DNA from 2 places in the Buttiauxella sp. AC142 genome. Region 1 is predicted to be linked to the other one. Evidence: predicted binding sites of a transcription regulator. Region 1 holds the regulator's gene; the other holds the start of a gene.
What was found. Region 1 encodes Fur, which represses iron uptake genes when iron is present. Its sites were predicted from a motif close to ATAATAATGAGAACNACTATCAA; they were not measured.
Positions count from the first base shown of each region.

Region 2: a site for Fur is predicted at 4,479-4,501, ahead of exbB (tol-pal system-associated acyl-CoA thioesterase). Genes of this name have one in related genera too.

Region 1 is NZ_CEEDCH010000001.1:1,141,854-1,149,594, reverse strand. Features, by position in the region: gene ybfF (esterase) at 29-805, shown strand; gene ybfE (LexA regulated protein) at 941-1,222, shown strand; gene fldA (flavodoxin FldA) at 1,374-1,904, shown strand; gene fur (ferric iron uptake transcriptional regulator) at 2,191-2,643, shown strand; gene chiQ (ChiQ/YbfN family lipoprotein) at 2,733-3,065, opposite strand; gene chiP (chitoporin ChiP) at 3,113-4,510, opposite strand; gene glnS (glutamine--tRNA ligase) at 4,983-6,650, opposite strand; gene nagE (N-acetylglucosamine-specific PTS transporter subunit IIBC) at 6,953-7,741, opposite strand, start outside.
Region 2 is NZ_CEEDCH010000001.1:527,815-535,555, reverse strand. Features, by position in the region: gene AC0IWZ_RS02430 (ABC transporter permease) at 1-305, shown strand, start outside; gene AC0IWZ_RS02425 (substrate-binding domain-containing protein) at 370-1,320, shown strand; gene AC0IWZ_RS02420 (LacI family DNA-binding transcriptional regulator) at 1,449-2,447, shown strand; gene fucA (L-fuculose-phosphate aldolase) at 2,486-3,133, shown strand; gene exbD (TonB system transport protein ExbD) at 3,246-3,677, opposite strand; gene exbB (tol-pal system-associated acyl-CoA thioesterase) at 3,682-4,416, opposite strand; gene metC (cystathionine beta-lyase) at 4,581-5,795, shown strand; gene AC0IWZ_RS02395 (DedA family protein) at 6,006-6,665, shown strand; gene AC0IWZ_RS02390 (AraC family transcriptional regulator) at 6,710-7,600, opposite strand.

The DNA of each region.
Region 1 (7,741 bases):
TCACGAAGTAAAAAAAAAGAACTTTGCCATGAAATTGAATGCTCGCCTGCAAACTGCGCAACAATTGACTAGTAATTCTCCCATCGTCCTTATTCACGGTCTTTTTGGTAGCCTTGATAACCTCGGCGTGCTGGCCCGTGACCTTGGACAGGATCATTCGCTATTGCAGATTGATCTGCGCAATCATGGGTTATCGCCGCGTAGCGAAGAAATGAACTACTCTGCGATGGCGCAGGATGTGGTTGAAACACTTGATGAATATGGCATTAAGAAAGCCATTATTATCGGCCATTCTATGGGCGGGAAAGTGGCAATGGCGTTAACCGCCATCGCCCCGGAACGTGTTGATAAATTAGTGCTGATTGATATCGCCCCGGTGGATTATCAAGTGCGTCGCCACGATGAGATTTTTGCAGCGATTAATGCAGTTACCGAGGCAGACGTTAAAACTCGCCAGCAAGCCGCCGTCATTATGCGCGAGCATCTTGATGAAGAGGGCGTGATTCAGTTTTTGCTGAAATCCTTTGCCGATGGCGAATGGAAATTCAATGTGCCGGTGCTGTGGGAGCAATATGAGAATATTGTCGGATGGAAAAACATCCCTGCCTGGAACGAACCGGCGCTGTTTATTCGCGGGGGTGCATCTCCTTATGTTGACGAATCTCACCGCGAACAGCTGCTTTCGCAGTTCCCACAGGCCCGTGCGCATGTGGTTGCCGGTGCTGGTCATTGGGTTCACGCCGAAAAACCTGATGCTGTTTTGCGCGCAATTCATCGTTATATTGATGAATCCGCAGCAAACTGATTAAAAACAAACCGACTGGCCGCAAGTTGCGGCTAACGCGTTGGCGCGCAAGCCATGCTGATGTATGATTGCGCGCTAAATTGCGCCAGAGCACCCCGCTCAGTGCCACCTGAATTCCCTGTCAGTAGTCTAATCATGGCAAAAGAACAAACGGACCGTACTACATTAGATCTGTTCGCGGACGAGCGTCGCCCGGGGCGACCAAAAACAAATCCGCTAACGCGTGATGAGCAATTGCGTATCAACAAACGCAATCAACTCAAGCGCGATAAAGTACGCGGCCTGAAGCGAGTGGAGCTAAAGCTCAATAACGATGCGGTAGATGCTCTCAACCAACTGGCTGAAGCGCGCAATATCAGCCGTAGTGAGCTGATTGAAGAGATACTACTCGCACAACTGAAGCAGCATCTCAGTTAGTTTTAGTGCTATGTCCTGGTATGCAATGTTGCAGTCTGTGCACACCGGGGCGATAGCAGTTTCCGCACCACGAAGTGTTCTGCTATGATTGCCCTATCTGTGGCCAAATAGCAGCCACCATACCATTAAGTATCAAGAGGTTATTTTACTCATGGCAATCGTAGGCATTTTTTTCGGCAGCGACACTGGTAACACCGAAAATATCGCGAAAATGATTCAAAAACAGCTCGGTAAAGAAGTTGCTGAGGTGCATGACATTGCTAAGAGCAGCAAAGAAGACCTGGAAGGCTTCGATATTCTGCTTCTCGGCATCCCAACGTGGTATTACGGTGAAGCACAATGCGACTGGGATGATTTCTTCCCGACGCTGGAAGAAGTTGATTTCAATGGCAAACTGGTTGCTCTGTTCGGCTGTGGCGACCAGGAAGATTACGCAGAATACTTCTGTGACGCGTTAGGTACTATCCGCGACATCATTGAGCCACGCGGCGCAGCTATCGTCGGTCACTGGCCAACTGCGGGCTACCATTTCGAAGCCTCTAAAGGCCTGGCTGACGACGATCACTTTGTCGGTCTGGCTATCGATGAAGATCGTCAACCAGAACTGACGGCTGAACGCGTTCAGAAATGGGTCAAGCAAGTTTCTGACGAGCTGAACCTGGCTGATATCATCAACGCCTGATTCTGGATGTGACGCAGCTTTTAAACGGGTTGCGTCACATTGATAGATATTATCGATTAAAATAATTGCTACAAATTTTTAACTTTTCAGTTTGTCCCTGTACAATGACCTCCTGATCAAAAAGCTAGCAAGGCAAACAAATCGCGACTCAGCCGCCATTTTTTAGCTTGATTATGCATAATACTTGCGGTTCCCATTTAGAAGTGGCAGTTCTATAATGAGACGCATTCATCTTAACGCTCACCCTGAGTCCGAGCGAATCGTTAAGCAACAGGACAATTTCCGCATGACTGACAATAATACCGCATTAAAGAAAGCCGGCTTGAAAGTCACGCTTCCGCGATTAAAAATCCTTGAAGTGTTGCAGGGGCCGGTGAACCACCACGTCAGTGCGGAAGACCTCTATAAACGTCTGATTGATATGGGTGAAGAGATTGGTCTCGCCACCGTATATCGTGTACTCAACCAGTTTGATGATGCAGGCATTGTGACTCGTCATAATTTCGAAGGCGGCAAATCCGTATTCGAACTGACGCAGCAGCATCACCATGACCATCTGATCTGTCTGGATTGCGGCAAGGTTATTGAATTCAGTGATGATTCAATCGAAGCCCGCCAGCGCGAAATCGCAACACGTCATGGCATTCGTCTGACTAACCACAGCCTGTACCTTTACGGTCACTGCGCTGAAGGTGATTGCCGTACTGATGAAAACGCACACGAAATCAGCGAAAGGTAATCCGTATATTCTGGCTTCTGATTCAGGAGCCATGCATAAAAAAACCGGTGAGGACACTCACCGGTTTTTTTATGGCTTACGCACTACCATTATTTGTTGTTAGCGCGAATCTCTTGCCAGATTTTATCGCATTTAGCTTTTACCGCCTGATCATTACCCGTGCGGGTCGCCTGAATACAGTTCTGGTAATCCAGGGTACGAACCGTTTCTTTCTTCGCGAAATCCTGATGCTCTTTTTCCTGAGCCAGTACATTCAACACGCTTTGGCAGGCCTGAATTTTATCCGGATTACCTTCTGCGGTGTTAATACAGGCGCTATACGCTTGTTTTAGTTTCGTATCTTCCGGAGCCGTTTTAGGTTGTTGCTGCGCACACGCACTCAAACCTAACGCCATCACCACTGTCAGAACGATTTTTTTCATGCTTGATATCCTTAAGAAAACCGGGCGTTTTCACGCCCGGATTCGAATCAGAAGATGGTGAACGGTGCGATAACAATGAATTTCACGTCACGCTCATCCTGGAAGATGTTGCCGTAACCACCGCCCCAGCTTGGGATGTCGGAATGGTTGTCGTACTGAGTGAAGTGCAGTTTGAACAGAGTGCCTTTCGCACGGCCATCCTGAACGGTATACAACGCATCAAGGCTGTACGCAGATTCTTTCAGGCGGTTATCCGCATCGTAGTAACCGTCTGTGGTTGGTTTGGAGCTTGGTTTGGCATCCCATGCGTAAACATAAGAAGCGCCCACCGCCCAACCCGCAAGATTCCAGTTGCTCAGGTCATACATCGCGCCTGCAAATACCGCTTTTTCACCGTTGGCGTTGAAGTCAGAGCGGTTATCCCACCACACATCAAGACGACCGTTGGAAGAGGCGTAGGTTGGCGTCATACGCTGTAGGAAGTAGCCCTGTTGGCCATCAGCCTTAACCATGGTTCCTTCAAGGCGCAAATCAACCTGGCCGACTCTGTATCCGAGAGTCAATGCCTGCAACCATGCGGTGCCGTCGTACAGATCGTTCACACTACCGTCAGAAACTTTGTCACGCGTGCCGTAGAACTGGTAGCTGGTGGTTAACGGGCTGCCCGCGATATCAAATTTGTAGCTCGCCTTAGTGAAATACTGATCAACATAACCTTCAGCCTGGCCAAATGCGGCCTCAAGAATCAGGTTATTTTTGAAGTCATATTTCGCGCCAAGTGAATGTAAGTATTCAACTTTGGTGTTCTTATCGTTCTGATAGAACTTGTCCATTTCCAGGTGCCACGGAGCTTTATACTCGTTGGTCCACATGTAGGAGAAGCTCAACGCACCAGAATCGCCATAGTCAAAGTTTGCACCAGCTTCTGCGCCCTGGTAAGTACCAGGCATGAAGCTCCAGTGTGGTGCTAACAGAGTTTGACCGGTTGGCTGAATGTAACCACCACGCGCCCATACCGGGCCGTATTTGAATTTAGCCGCTGCTTTATAGAGGCTGATGCCGCTCTTATCGCCGGAATAATCTTCGTCATAAGCTTTGTTAGAAGAGGAGAATGCGATTTCGTTTGGGTGACCGCTGTTAGCGTTTTCTGCCATTTCGATAGCAGTAAAGGCCGCAACGTCCAGACCAAACATGTCTGCGGCATAACCTGACTGGAAGTCCAGGTTTGCGTTCCATGTGGAGTGCGCAAGGTTAGTTTCGTATTTACCCGTTGTGACGTCTTTACGGTCACGCTCACGCTGCCAGTAATAAACGCCGCCGGTCAGCGTTGAATCATCAATAAAACCTGCTGCCGTTGCCTGAGGGATGACCACTAATCCTGAAAGAGCCGTAACACCTGCGATTGCAAGCGCCAGCGCACTACGTTTGCCACTAAACGTACGCATAGAAAATTCCTCTTTGACGAATAAATAATCGCTGGACGTTAAAAGACGTCATGTAGCGAAAAAAGTAAAAATGCCTAACGGCTAAAGCGGTTATGAATATTTGCCCGCATTACTGCTTCCTTAAGACTATTTTTCGCGACGCGAATTATCAACGACTTTGTAAGAGTTCATTCCGATATTATGACAGAGAGCACATAATTTATGAGTATTTGTAACAAATGACGACTCAAGAGTTTTATCTGGATAATTGAAATTATTAACATACAAAACTCTACATGAGAGCGCTCACATAATTAAACAAAGAATTATTAATGTTCCGATATTGACCGTGAAAATTTTGCAGTGAGGAGCGCAAATAACATTAATTCGCAACGCGAATGTGAAGAAATGTTTAACCAGATGATTCTAAAGCGAAAAAAAAACGCCGCGATTTGCGGCGTTTTTGTCATACATTGACCATGTAACCTTAGGGTTATTCGCCCATTTTGGCCCAGGTATCACGCAGCCCGACGGTACGGTTAAACACCAGTTTTTCAGCTGTTGTATAACGGCTATCCAGGCAGAAATAACCTTCGCGCTCGAACTGATACGCTTTGCTGATTTCGGCATTTTTCAGGCTTGGCTCGACAAAACCTTGCTTGATGACCAGAGATTCCGGGTTAATTGTGGCCAAGAAATCTTCAGCAGCCCCAGGGTTCGCCACGCTGAACAAACGGTCGTAAAGACGGATTTCAACCGGCAATGCATGTTCAGCACTGACCCAATGAATTACACCTTTCACTTTACGTCCATCAGCAGGGTCTTTGCTTAATGTGTCCGGATCGTAGGAGCAATGCAGCACGGTGATGTTCCCTGCTTCATCTTTCTCAACACGATCGGCTTTAATCACATATGCATTACGCAGACGAACTTCTTTGCCCAGCACCAGACGCTTGTACTGTTTGTTGGCTTCTTCACGGAAGTCAGCGCGGTCGATGTAGATTTCACGGCTAAACGGCACCTGACGGCTACCCATCTCTGGTTTGTTAGGATGGTTAGGCATCGTGACCATTTCAACTTCGCCCTGCGGGAAGTTTTCAATGATAACTTTTACCGGATCCAGAACCGCCATCGCACGCGGCGCGTTCTCGTTCAGGTCGTCACGGATACAAGATTCCAGGGCAGCCATTTCAACGGTGTTGTCTTGCTTGGTCACACCAATGCGCTTACAGAATTCACGAATAGAAGCGGCAGTGTAACCACGACGACGCAGACCAGAGATGGTCGGCATACGTGGGTCATCCCAACCCTCTACAACCTTCTCAGTCACCAGCAGGTTCAGCTTGCGCTTGGACATGATGGAGTATTCGAGATTCAGGCGTGAGAACTCGTACTGACGCGGGTGCGCAGGAATAGTGATGTTATCCAACACCCAGTCGTACAGGCGACGGTTGTCCTGGAATTCCAGCGTACACAGGGAGTGCGTAATGCCTTCCAGCGCATCGGAAATGCAGTGGGTGAAGTCGTACATCGGGTAGATGCACCACTTGCTGCCGGTCTGGTGGTGGTCGGCAAACTTGATACGGTAAATAACCGGATCGCGCATGACGATAAACGGCGAAGCCATGTCGATTTTCGCACGCAGGCACGCAGTCCCTTCAGCAAACTCACCGTTACGCATTTTCTCAAACAGCGCGAGGTTTTCTTCAACGGTGCGGTCGCGATATGGGCTGTTTTTGCCAGGAGAGGTCAATGAGCCGCGATATTCACGGATTTGTTCCGGAGTCAGTTCATCGACATACGCCAGACCTTTATTGATAAGCTCAACCGCGTAGTTAAACAGCTGGTCGAAATAATCAGAGGAATAACGGATGTTGCCGGACCACTGGAAACCGAGCCATTCAACATCGTGCTTAATGGAATCAACGTATTCGATGTCTTCTTTTACCGGGTTGGTGTCATCGAAACGCAGGTTGCACTGGCCTTGATAATCTTGCGCGATACCAAAATTCAGGCAGATGGATTTTGCATGGCCGATGTGCAGATAGCCGTTTGGCTCTGGCGGGAAACGGGTGCAAATGCTGGTGTGCTTACCATTGGCCAAATCTTCATCAATAATCTGGCGAATAAAGTTAGTTGGGCGGGCTTCGGCCTCACTCATCGCGGGTTCCTCTGTGCAAAAACTTTAGTTATCCGCCCATGATCTTATAAGCAAGCGTCGGAAACAACCTTTTGTTGAATAAATAAGGGGATTGGGAAGGGTCGGCGGAAGCCATAAAAAAGCGGCTGGAGAAAAGACTCCCCAGCCGCTAAAGGCACAATCTTACCCTTCATACTTCAAGTTGCATCTTTGTTGGTTATGTTCACTCACCCGAATCACTTAGTACACTAAGCTCATCGGGACTCGTTCTCTTGCCGCCGCGATGCAACTCGCATTATTTTGGGTACATAACTCAGGAGCGATTATTTGCCTTTAATTTCATACAGAGGCGTTTGGCCTGCAACGACGGAACCTTGCGCCTGGATAACCAGACCGCTGTAGTCGTCGATATTGCTGCAAACAACCGGGCTAATCATGGAGCGAGCATTGGCGTTCAGGAAATCAAGATCCATTTCCAGAATCGGCTGGCCTGCAACCACTTCAGCACCCTCTTCTACCAGGCGAGTAAAGCCTTGTCCGTTCAGCGCGACGGTATCAATGCCCATATGGACAACGATCTCAGCACCCTTTTCGGTTTCCAGACAGAACGCATGGTTAGTATTGAAGATTTTCACGATAGTACCGGCAGCTGGTGCGACAACTGTTTTCTCAGTTGGCTTAACAGCAACACCATCACCTACCGCTTTGCTGGCGAAAGCTTCATCAGGAACCTGCTCCAGCGCTACCACATCACCCGTTACTGGTGAAACCAGTGCCGCGATGGTTACAGCGTTTGGAACTGCCTGTGGTTTTGCAGCAGCGACTGGCGCAGCGGTCGCAGAAGCGGCAGCCGGAGCAGCAGCAACGTCGCCTACTGTTTTCATTGCGTTAGCAATTTTCTCAGCCACAAAGCCGACGATGATTTGCACGCTGGTTTTGTTCAGACGGATAACACCGGTGGCACCCAGGCGTTTAGCCAGAGATTCGTTCACCAGTGAAGAGTCTTTCACGTTCAGGCGCAGACGAGTGATACACGCGTCGATACCTGTCAGGTTTGCAGAACCACCTACAGCCGCAATGTACTGACGAGCCAGCTCAGAAACATCCTGATT
Region 2 (7,741 bases), 610 kb from region 1:
ACGCCTTCTGCGGCCTGTTAACCGGCATCGCCGGGGTGATCCTCGCGTCACGTCTTAATTCTGGCCAACCCACCGTGGGCGTGGGCTACGAACTCGAAGCCATTGCCGCAGTGGTGATTGGCGGCACCAGCCTGATGGGCGGCGTTGGCACCATCGGCGGCACGATTATTGGCGCGTTCATCATGAGCGTGCTGAAAAACGGCCTCAACCTGATGGGGGTATCACAATTCTGGCAGATGGTTGCGATGGGTATTGTGGTCATCGCTGCGGTTTATCTCGATACATTACGCAAAAAAATGCGTTAGCAGTCTGTTTATAAATAGAACGTTTTTACCCTACATAAAACCCGAACATAACGGAGCTAGTGAGATGAAAACCAAACATATTTTAGGTGCACTGTCCCTTGCTGCACTGATGGTCAGCACCGCCTACGCAAAGACATTAACGCTGCCGGTGGTGAGTAAGGGCTACCAGCATGAATTCTTCCAGACGGTAAAAATGGGTACTGTCGCGGCTGCGAAAGATTTAGGCGTCGAAACCAGTTTTGTTGGCCCGGCAGATGAAACCCAAATTGCTGAACAAATTCAGCTTATTGAAAACACCATGGCGAAAAAACCTGATGGTATTTTGCTGGCAGCGCTCGACGCTAACGCCCTGACGCCGCTGGTTGAAACCGCCAACAGCCGTGGGATTAAAATCGTTACCTTCGACTCCGGCGTAAATTCAGATATTCCTGCCAGCTTCGTTGCCACTAACAACGTCAAAGCAGGTGCTGAAGCCGCCGACGCGCTGGCCGCAGAGGTAGGCGGTAAAGGTAAAGTGGGGGTGATTGCACACGTTGCCGGAACCAGCTCCGCCATCGAACGCTCTGAAGGTTTCACCAAACAGATGAAAGAGAAGTACCCGCAGATTACCGTGCTGCCGGTGCAATACAGCGATGGCGATCCGCAAAAAGCGATGGATAAAACCACCGATATGGTTCAGGCAAATCCAGATTTAGTAGGGATCTACGCCACCAACGAAGGCTCAACGCTGGGTGTTGCCAACGCCATTGATAGCCTTGGCATTAAAGGCAAAGTGAAAGTCATTGGCTTCGACAGCACCGAAGCGATTATCGGCTTCCTGAAAGCGGGCGTGCTGCAAGGCTTTGTGGTGCAGGATGCGTATCAGATTGGTTATCAGGGTATTAAAGCGCTGAATGATGCAATCAATGGTAAAGCCGTCGCCAAAGTGATTGATATCCCGGTCAAATTTGTCAGCATGAAGAACATTAACGATCCGGCAGTAGATAAGCTGCTGCATCCGTTTGGTAAGAAGTAAACCCAACGCCCCCCCTTTGCGCCAACGCAAGGGGGCTGTCCGGTGAGAATGACAAACTGCGGTAGGTGTTTGAAGTTTTGGAATTATAATGGCAGCTATTTTTTGATAACGGACTGGGGAAAACGGACATGCCGAAGACGGTAGAACAAATCGCAACGGATCTCAGTTTGTCGGTCACGACAGTGAGACTGGTATTAAGCGGTAAAGCAGAACAATATCGAATCAGTCAGAAAACCCAGACCCGCATTAATGAGCATGTAGAACGTTACGGTTACACTATTAACCATTCAGCCCGCAGTCTGAAGTTAAATAAAACTGACACCCTGGGATTAATTATTCCCTGCATCTCCAACGTATTTTTTGCCACACTCGCTGAAAAATTAGAATTACGCTGTCGTAAATCTGGCTTTCAATTAATGATCAGCTGTACTTATAACGATGTTGATTATGAGAACAAACTGGTGAAAGCGCTTATTGCGCGTAATGTCGACGGTCTGTTTATTGCCCCTTCGACGCTTGAGAATCAACAGCACCATTTACGCCAGGTACAAAAACCACTGGTATTACTCGACCGTGATTTCAAATTTACCGATAACGCGCTGGTTGAGAGTGATAACTTTGCCGGTGGTGTAACGCTCACTCAGTCCATGCTTGAGGCCGGGAAAAAGCCGCTGTGGTTTTTGGTGGGCGACACCGCGCTGCCCAGTATTCACGACCGTTTGCAAGGGTATCTTGATGCGCTCAGGCAAAACGAATTAAGTGCAGAACACTGGGTTGCAGAGGCGCAGGACAATACGCCGGAAGGCGGTGCGCAACTGATGAAAGACCTTATCGCGCGCGTCGGAGTACCTGAAGCCTTTATTGCGTCGTCATTGCCAATGCTTGAAGGCGCAATAAAAACGATTCGCGAACATTGTGGCGTTATTCCGCAACACATCAATATTGGCACATTCGATGAACACCCAATGTTAGGGTTTTTATCCAATAATGTCTGGTCCATGCGCCAGGATGAAGACACCTGGGCTGAGAAAGCGTTTGAATTAATGCAGCTGGCAATTGACGGGCAACCGGCAATGCGAACAGAAAAGGTTAATATGGTGCTAATCAAGCGTGAGAGTAATCACTGAATATTATTTTCACCGTTCAAAGAATATGGAGAAAAGAAATGGAAAGAGATGTACTGGCACGTGAAATAATAGACACCTGCCTTGAAATGACGCGCCTGGGTTTAAATCAGGGAACCGCTGGGAATATTAGCGTGCGTTATCAGGGTGGCATGTTAATCACCCCGACGGGCACACCCTACGAGCGTTTAACCGAGTCCAATATTGTGTTTGTCGATGCCGACGGCCAGTTTGAAGAGGGCAAAATCCCTTCTAGCGAGTGGCGTTTTCATCAGGCCGTTTATCAGGCCCGTCCCGATGCCAACGCCGTAGTGCATAACCATGCCGTCCATTGCACGGCGGTGTCGATTCTCAACCGCCCGATTCCTGCAATCCATTACATGATCGCCGTCGGTGGCGGGAACACGATTCCTTGCGCCCCGTACGCCACGTTTGGCACTAAAAAACTCTCAGAACATGTTTATGAGGCGATGAGAGATCGCAAAGCCACGTTGCTGCAACATCACGGCCTGATTGCCTGCGAAGAAAACCTGCAAAAAGCATTGTGGCTGGCGCACGAAGTGGAAGTGCTGGCGCGGTTATATCTCACCACGCTTGCCATCGTCGACCCGGTGCCGGTGCTGCCCGATGAAGAAATTGCCATTGTTCTTGAGAAGTTCAAAAGCTACGGCTTGCGGATTGAAGAATAACTATAATTTCCAGCGTCCTAAAAACCGGCGCTGGAAATTATGCTAAAGGTGGATGACGCTAGAAAGTTCTTCGTAGGTCAGATAAGCGATAGCGTCATCCGACAAAACCTGTTTAACCGGCTTTTGCAGCAGTGACTTCTTGCCCCACTAAGCCAATCTTCAAATACCCTGCCTGATGCAGCGTATCCATCACATTCATCATAGTTTCGTAATCAACCGATTTGTCTGCGCGGAAGAAGATTGTGGTGTCTTTCTTGCCTTCCGTCGCCGCCATCAGCGTGTTAACCATGTTCTCCTGAGTGACTTCATCGTTCCCAATAAACATAGTTTTGTCCGCTTTGACGGAGAGATAGATCGGTTTTTCAGGGCGCGGCTGCGGCTGGCTTGAAGACGCGGGAAGGTTAACCTTCACATCGACCGTCGCAAGCGGCGCTGCCACCATGAAGATAATCAGCAACACCAACATGACATCGATAAACGGCGTCACGTTGATATCATGCATTTCGCCGTTATCGTCGTGGTTTTCATTAAAACTCATTGCCATGGGATCAACCTACACGCAGTTTCTGAGCTGTACGTACCGGGCGAGACTGAGAGCTTGCAGCCAAATCCAGGTCACGACTTTGCAACAGCAGAACCTGAGCGGCAACATCACCCAACGAGGCTTTATAGCCGCCAATCACACGGGCAAACACGTTATAAATAACAACCGCTGGGATTGCTGCAACCAGGCCGATAGCCGTTGCCAGCAATGCTTCTGCGATACCCGGTGCGACGACCGCCAGGTTGGTGGTTTGCGACTGAGCAATACCAATGAAGCTATTCATTATGCCCCAGACGGTACCAAACAGACCGACGAACGGGGAAATCGCACCGATGGTCGCAAGGAAGCCGTTACCGCGTCCCATGTGACGACCTGCCGCCGCAACACGGCGCTCAAGACGGAAACCGGTACGCTCTTTAATGCCTTCGTTATCTTCACTGCCGGCGGAAAGCTCAAGCTCGTTTTGCGCTTCATTGATAAGCATGGTGCTAAGGCTTCTCGCATCAAACGCTTCAGCCATTTCACTGGCTTCATCCAGAGAGCGGGCATTAGCCAGTTGCTGCTGCTCGCGCTTAAGACGGCGCTTCTGCGAAGACAGCTCAACACTTTTGCTAAAGAAGATTGCCCAGGTGACGACAGAAGCCAGAATCAGGCCGATCATCACAATTTTTACCACGATGTCGGCATGCTGATACATGCCCCAGACAGAGAGGTCTGTCTGCATCAAATTATTCGTCACTCTTACTCTCCACCACGAAATAATACAAAAACTGGTCGTAATAATATCAAAACGGCATCGAATTGATAGTAGTTCTCATTAGTATTTAAAGAGTGCCTGAAATTGTCTATGCATTCCTTGCGCTTACGCAGCAAAAAGATGATAAGTTAAGTTTAGACATCCAGATGGTTAAACAGGGTAAAGTGAACATGACTGCGAAGAAGCACATCGAAACGGCGCTGGTTAATGCCGGGCGCGATAAAAAATTCACCCAGGGTTCGGTTAACAGCGTCATTCAACGCGCTTCCTCGTTGGTTTTTGAAACTGTAGAAGCGAAAAAACAGGCGACGGCTAACCGCGCAAAAGGCGAGCTTTTTTATGGCCGCCGCGGCACCCTCACCCATTTCTCGTTACAAGAAGCGATGTGCGAACTGGAAGGCGGCGTGGGTTGTGCGCTTTACCCTTGCGGCGCGGCAGCCGTTGCCAATGCGATTCTGGCATTCGTCGAGCAAGGCGATAATGTGCTGATGACCGGTAGCGCTTACGAACCTAGCCAGGATTTTTGCACCAAAATTCTCGCTAAACTTGGCGTGACGACCACCTGGTTCGACCCGATGATTGGCGAAGGCATTGCAGAGCTGGTGCAGCCCAATACTAAAGTCGTATTTCTGGAATCGCCAGGCTCTATCACAATGGAAGTACATGACGTTCCAGCGATTGTTAAGGCGATTCGTCGCGTTGCCCCTGACGCCATTATTATGATTGATAACACCTGGGCTGCGGGCATTCTGTTTAAGGCACTGGATTTCGGCATCGATATTTCGATTCAGGCGGGCACCAAGTATCTGATTGGCCATTCCGATGCGATGGTGGGTACGGCGGTGTCGAACGCACGTTGCTGGGACCAGTTGCGCGAGAATTCATATTTGATGGGGCAGATGCTGGATGCCGACACGGCGTATATGACCAGTCGTGGTCTACGTACCCTGGCGGTGCGCCTGCGCCAACATCATGAAAGCAGTTTAAAAGTTGCCGAATGGCTGGCGCAACATCCGCAGGTTGAACGCGTCAATCACCCTGCACTGCCCGGCAGCAAAGGGCATGAGTTCTGGAAACGAGACTTTACAGGCAGCAGTGGTTTATTCTCATTCGTGCTTAAAAAGCGCTTGAGTAATGACCAGTATCAACACTACCTGGACAATTTCCACTATTTTAGTATGGCTTATTCCTGGGGTGGCTATGAATCGCTTATTCTCGCCAACCAACCGGAAGAACTGGCGGAAATCCGCCCGGCAGGCGGAGTTGACTTCACCGGAACCTTAGTTCGCGTGCATATCGGACTTGAGAATGTTGACGATCTGATTGCCGATCTCGACGCAGGTTTCCAGCGTATTGCCTAAAATTGCCAGAAGTGGATGCCATAAAAGACAGTTTTTTCCGTTTCGAAATGATTTGTTGAGTCTGCGATCATGAAGTCGAAGGGGTTTTAGCGTTACACTATGACCACAAGATTAAGGCCCCTTTAACCGGGGCCTCAAATACTAAGGTGCGCCTAATCTTCATACTGTAGATTCACGCGTGCTCATTAAAGCAGTTCCACAGGATTTGCCATGGCTGTTATACACAATATCGTTCAGGCGCTTTGGCAACATGACTTTGCTGCACTCGCGGACCCTCATGTTGTTGGAGTGGTTTATTGCGTCATGTTTGCGACGCTGTTTCTCGAAAATGGATTACTGCCCGCCTCGTTTTTGCCAGGCGACAGTCTGCTATTGCTCGCGGGAGCGCTGGTCGCGAAAGGCGTGATGGGTTTTATCCCGACAATCATTATTTTGACCGCGGCAGCAAGCCTCGGTTGCTGGTTGAGCTACGCGCAAGGTCGCTGGCTCGGTAATACCAAAATCGTGAAAAGCTGGCTCAAGCAACTCCCGCCGCAGTATCACCAGCGGGCAACGGTGATGTTTGACAGACACGGTTTATTCGCTCTGTTAGCCGGGCGTTTTTTGGCGTTTGTACGCACGCTTTTACCCACCATGGCGGGGATTTCCGGCCTCAGCAATCGTCGTTTCCAGGTGTTTAACTGGTTGAGCGGCTTATTATGGGTCGGCAGCGTGAGCAGTCTCGGTTACGCCCTCAGCATGATTCCTTTCGTTAAACGCCATGAAGATCAGGTGATGACTTGCCTGATGATTCTCCCGATGGTGCTGCTGATTGCAGGCCTGGTGGGGACACTGTTTGTGGTTATCAGGAAAAAATTTAATCCTGCGTAAGAAAGTGTCGGATGTAGCTAACGCTAATCCGACGCTAATCCCATTTACATCACTCGCATACGCGCCGCATCTTCCCCCGGTGTCACGCCAAAATAGCGCTTAAACTCGCGGCTAAACTGCGAGGCACTTTCATAGCCAACACGAATCGCCGCAGTGCTGGCTTTCATGCCGTCGTGCAAAATCAGCATCCGCGCTTTGTGCAGTCGATAACTCTTAAGATATTGCAGCGGCGAAGTGCTGGTGACCGACTTAAAGTTATGGTGGAACGCTGACACACTCATGTTCGCTTCGGCGGCCAGTTGGTCCACAGAAAGGTTTTCGGTGTATTGCGTTTCGATGCGTCTGAGCACACGGCTAATCAGGCTGAAATGAGTTTGGCGGCTGACCAGCGCCAGTAGCGCGCCGCCGCACGGCCCGATCAAAATGTGGTAGAGAATTTCGCGGATTATCTGTTTCCCCAGAATACGCGCATCAAGCGGGTGTTCCAGCACATCCAGTAAACGTTCGGCGGCACAAAGTATTTCTTCTGAAAGCTCCGCGGAGTTAATCCCGGTTGAACTGGTTTGCGGATGCGATAAATCATCTTCGCCTATGTCCATCAGTAAATCCTGAAGCTGCAAAATATCAATGTTAATGCGCACCCCAGCCAAGGGTGTTTCAGGCGTGGCAAAGGTTTCACATTCAAAAGGCAATGGCACCGTCAGCAGCAGATATTCGTTGGCGTCGTAGCGGAAAACGCGATCGTTCAAATAACCCGTTTTTTGGCCTGAAAAGAGAATAATGATCCCCGGCTCATACATTACCGGCGTGCGGGCATAAGGCTTAGTGCCATAGAGCAATGTGACATTTGGCACTGAACACAAGCCACTATTTTCTTTTTCAATCAAACAATTAATTTTATTCGTTAATTGCTGGCAAATCGCTTTCCGCTTCATCTTTTTCATCTCAACAGGGCTTTTGTGACCTTGTCAGTGTGCTACTAAATTTTCTATTTCTCCAGCTACCAGTAGAAATAGGCAAGACAAAGGCAGGAATAAGCATTGAGAGATAACCGCTCGAAGCCGACAATGGCTACC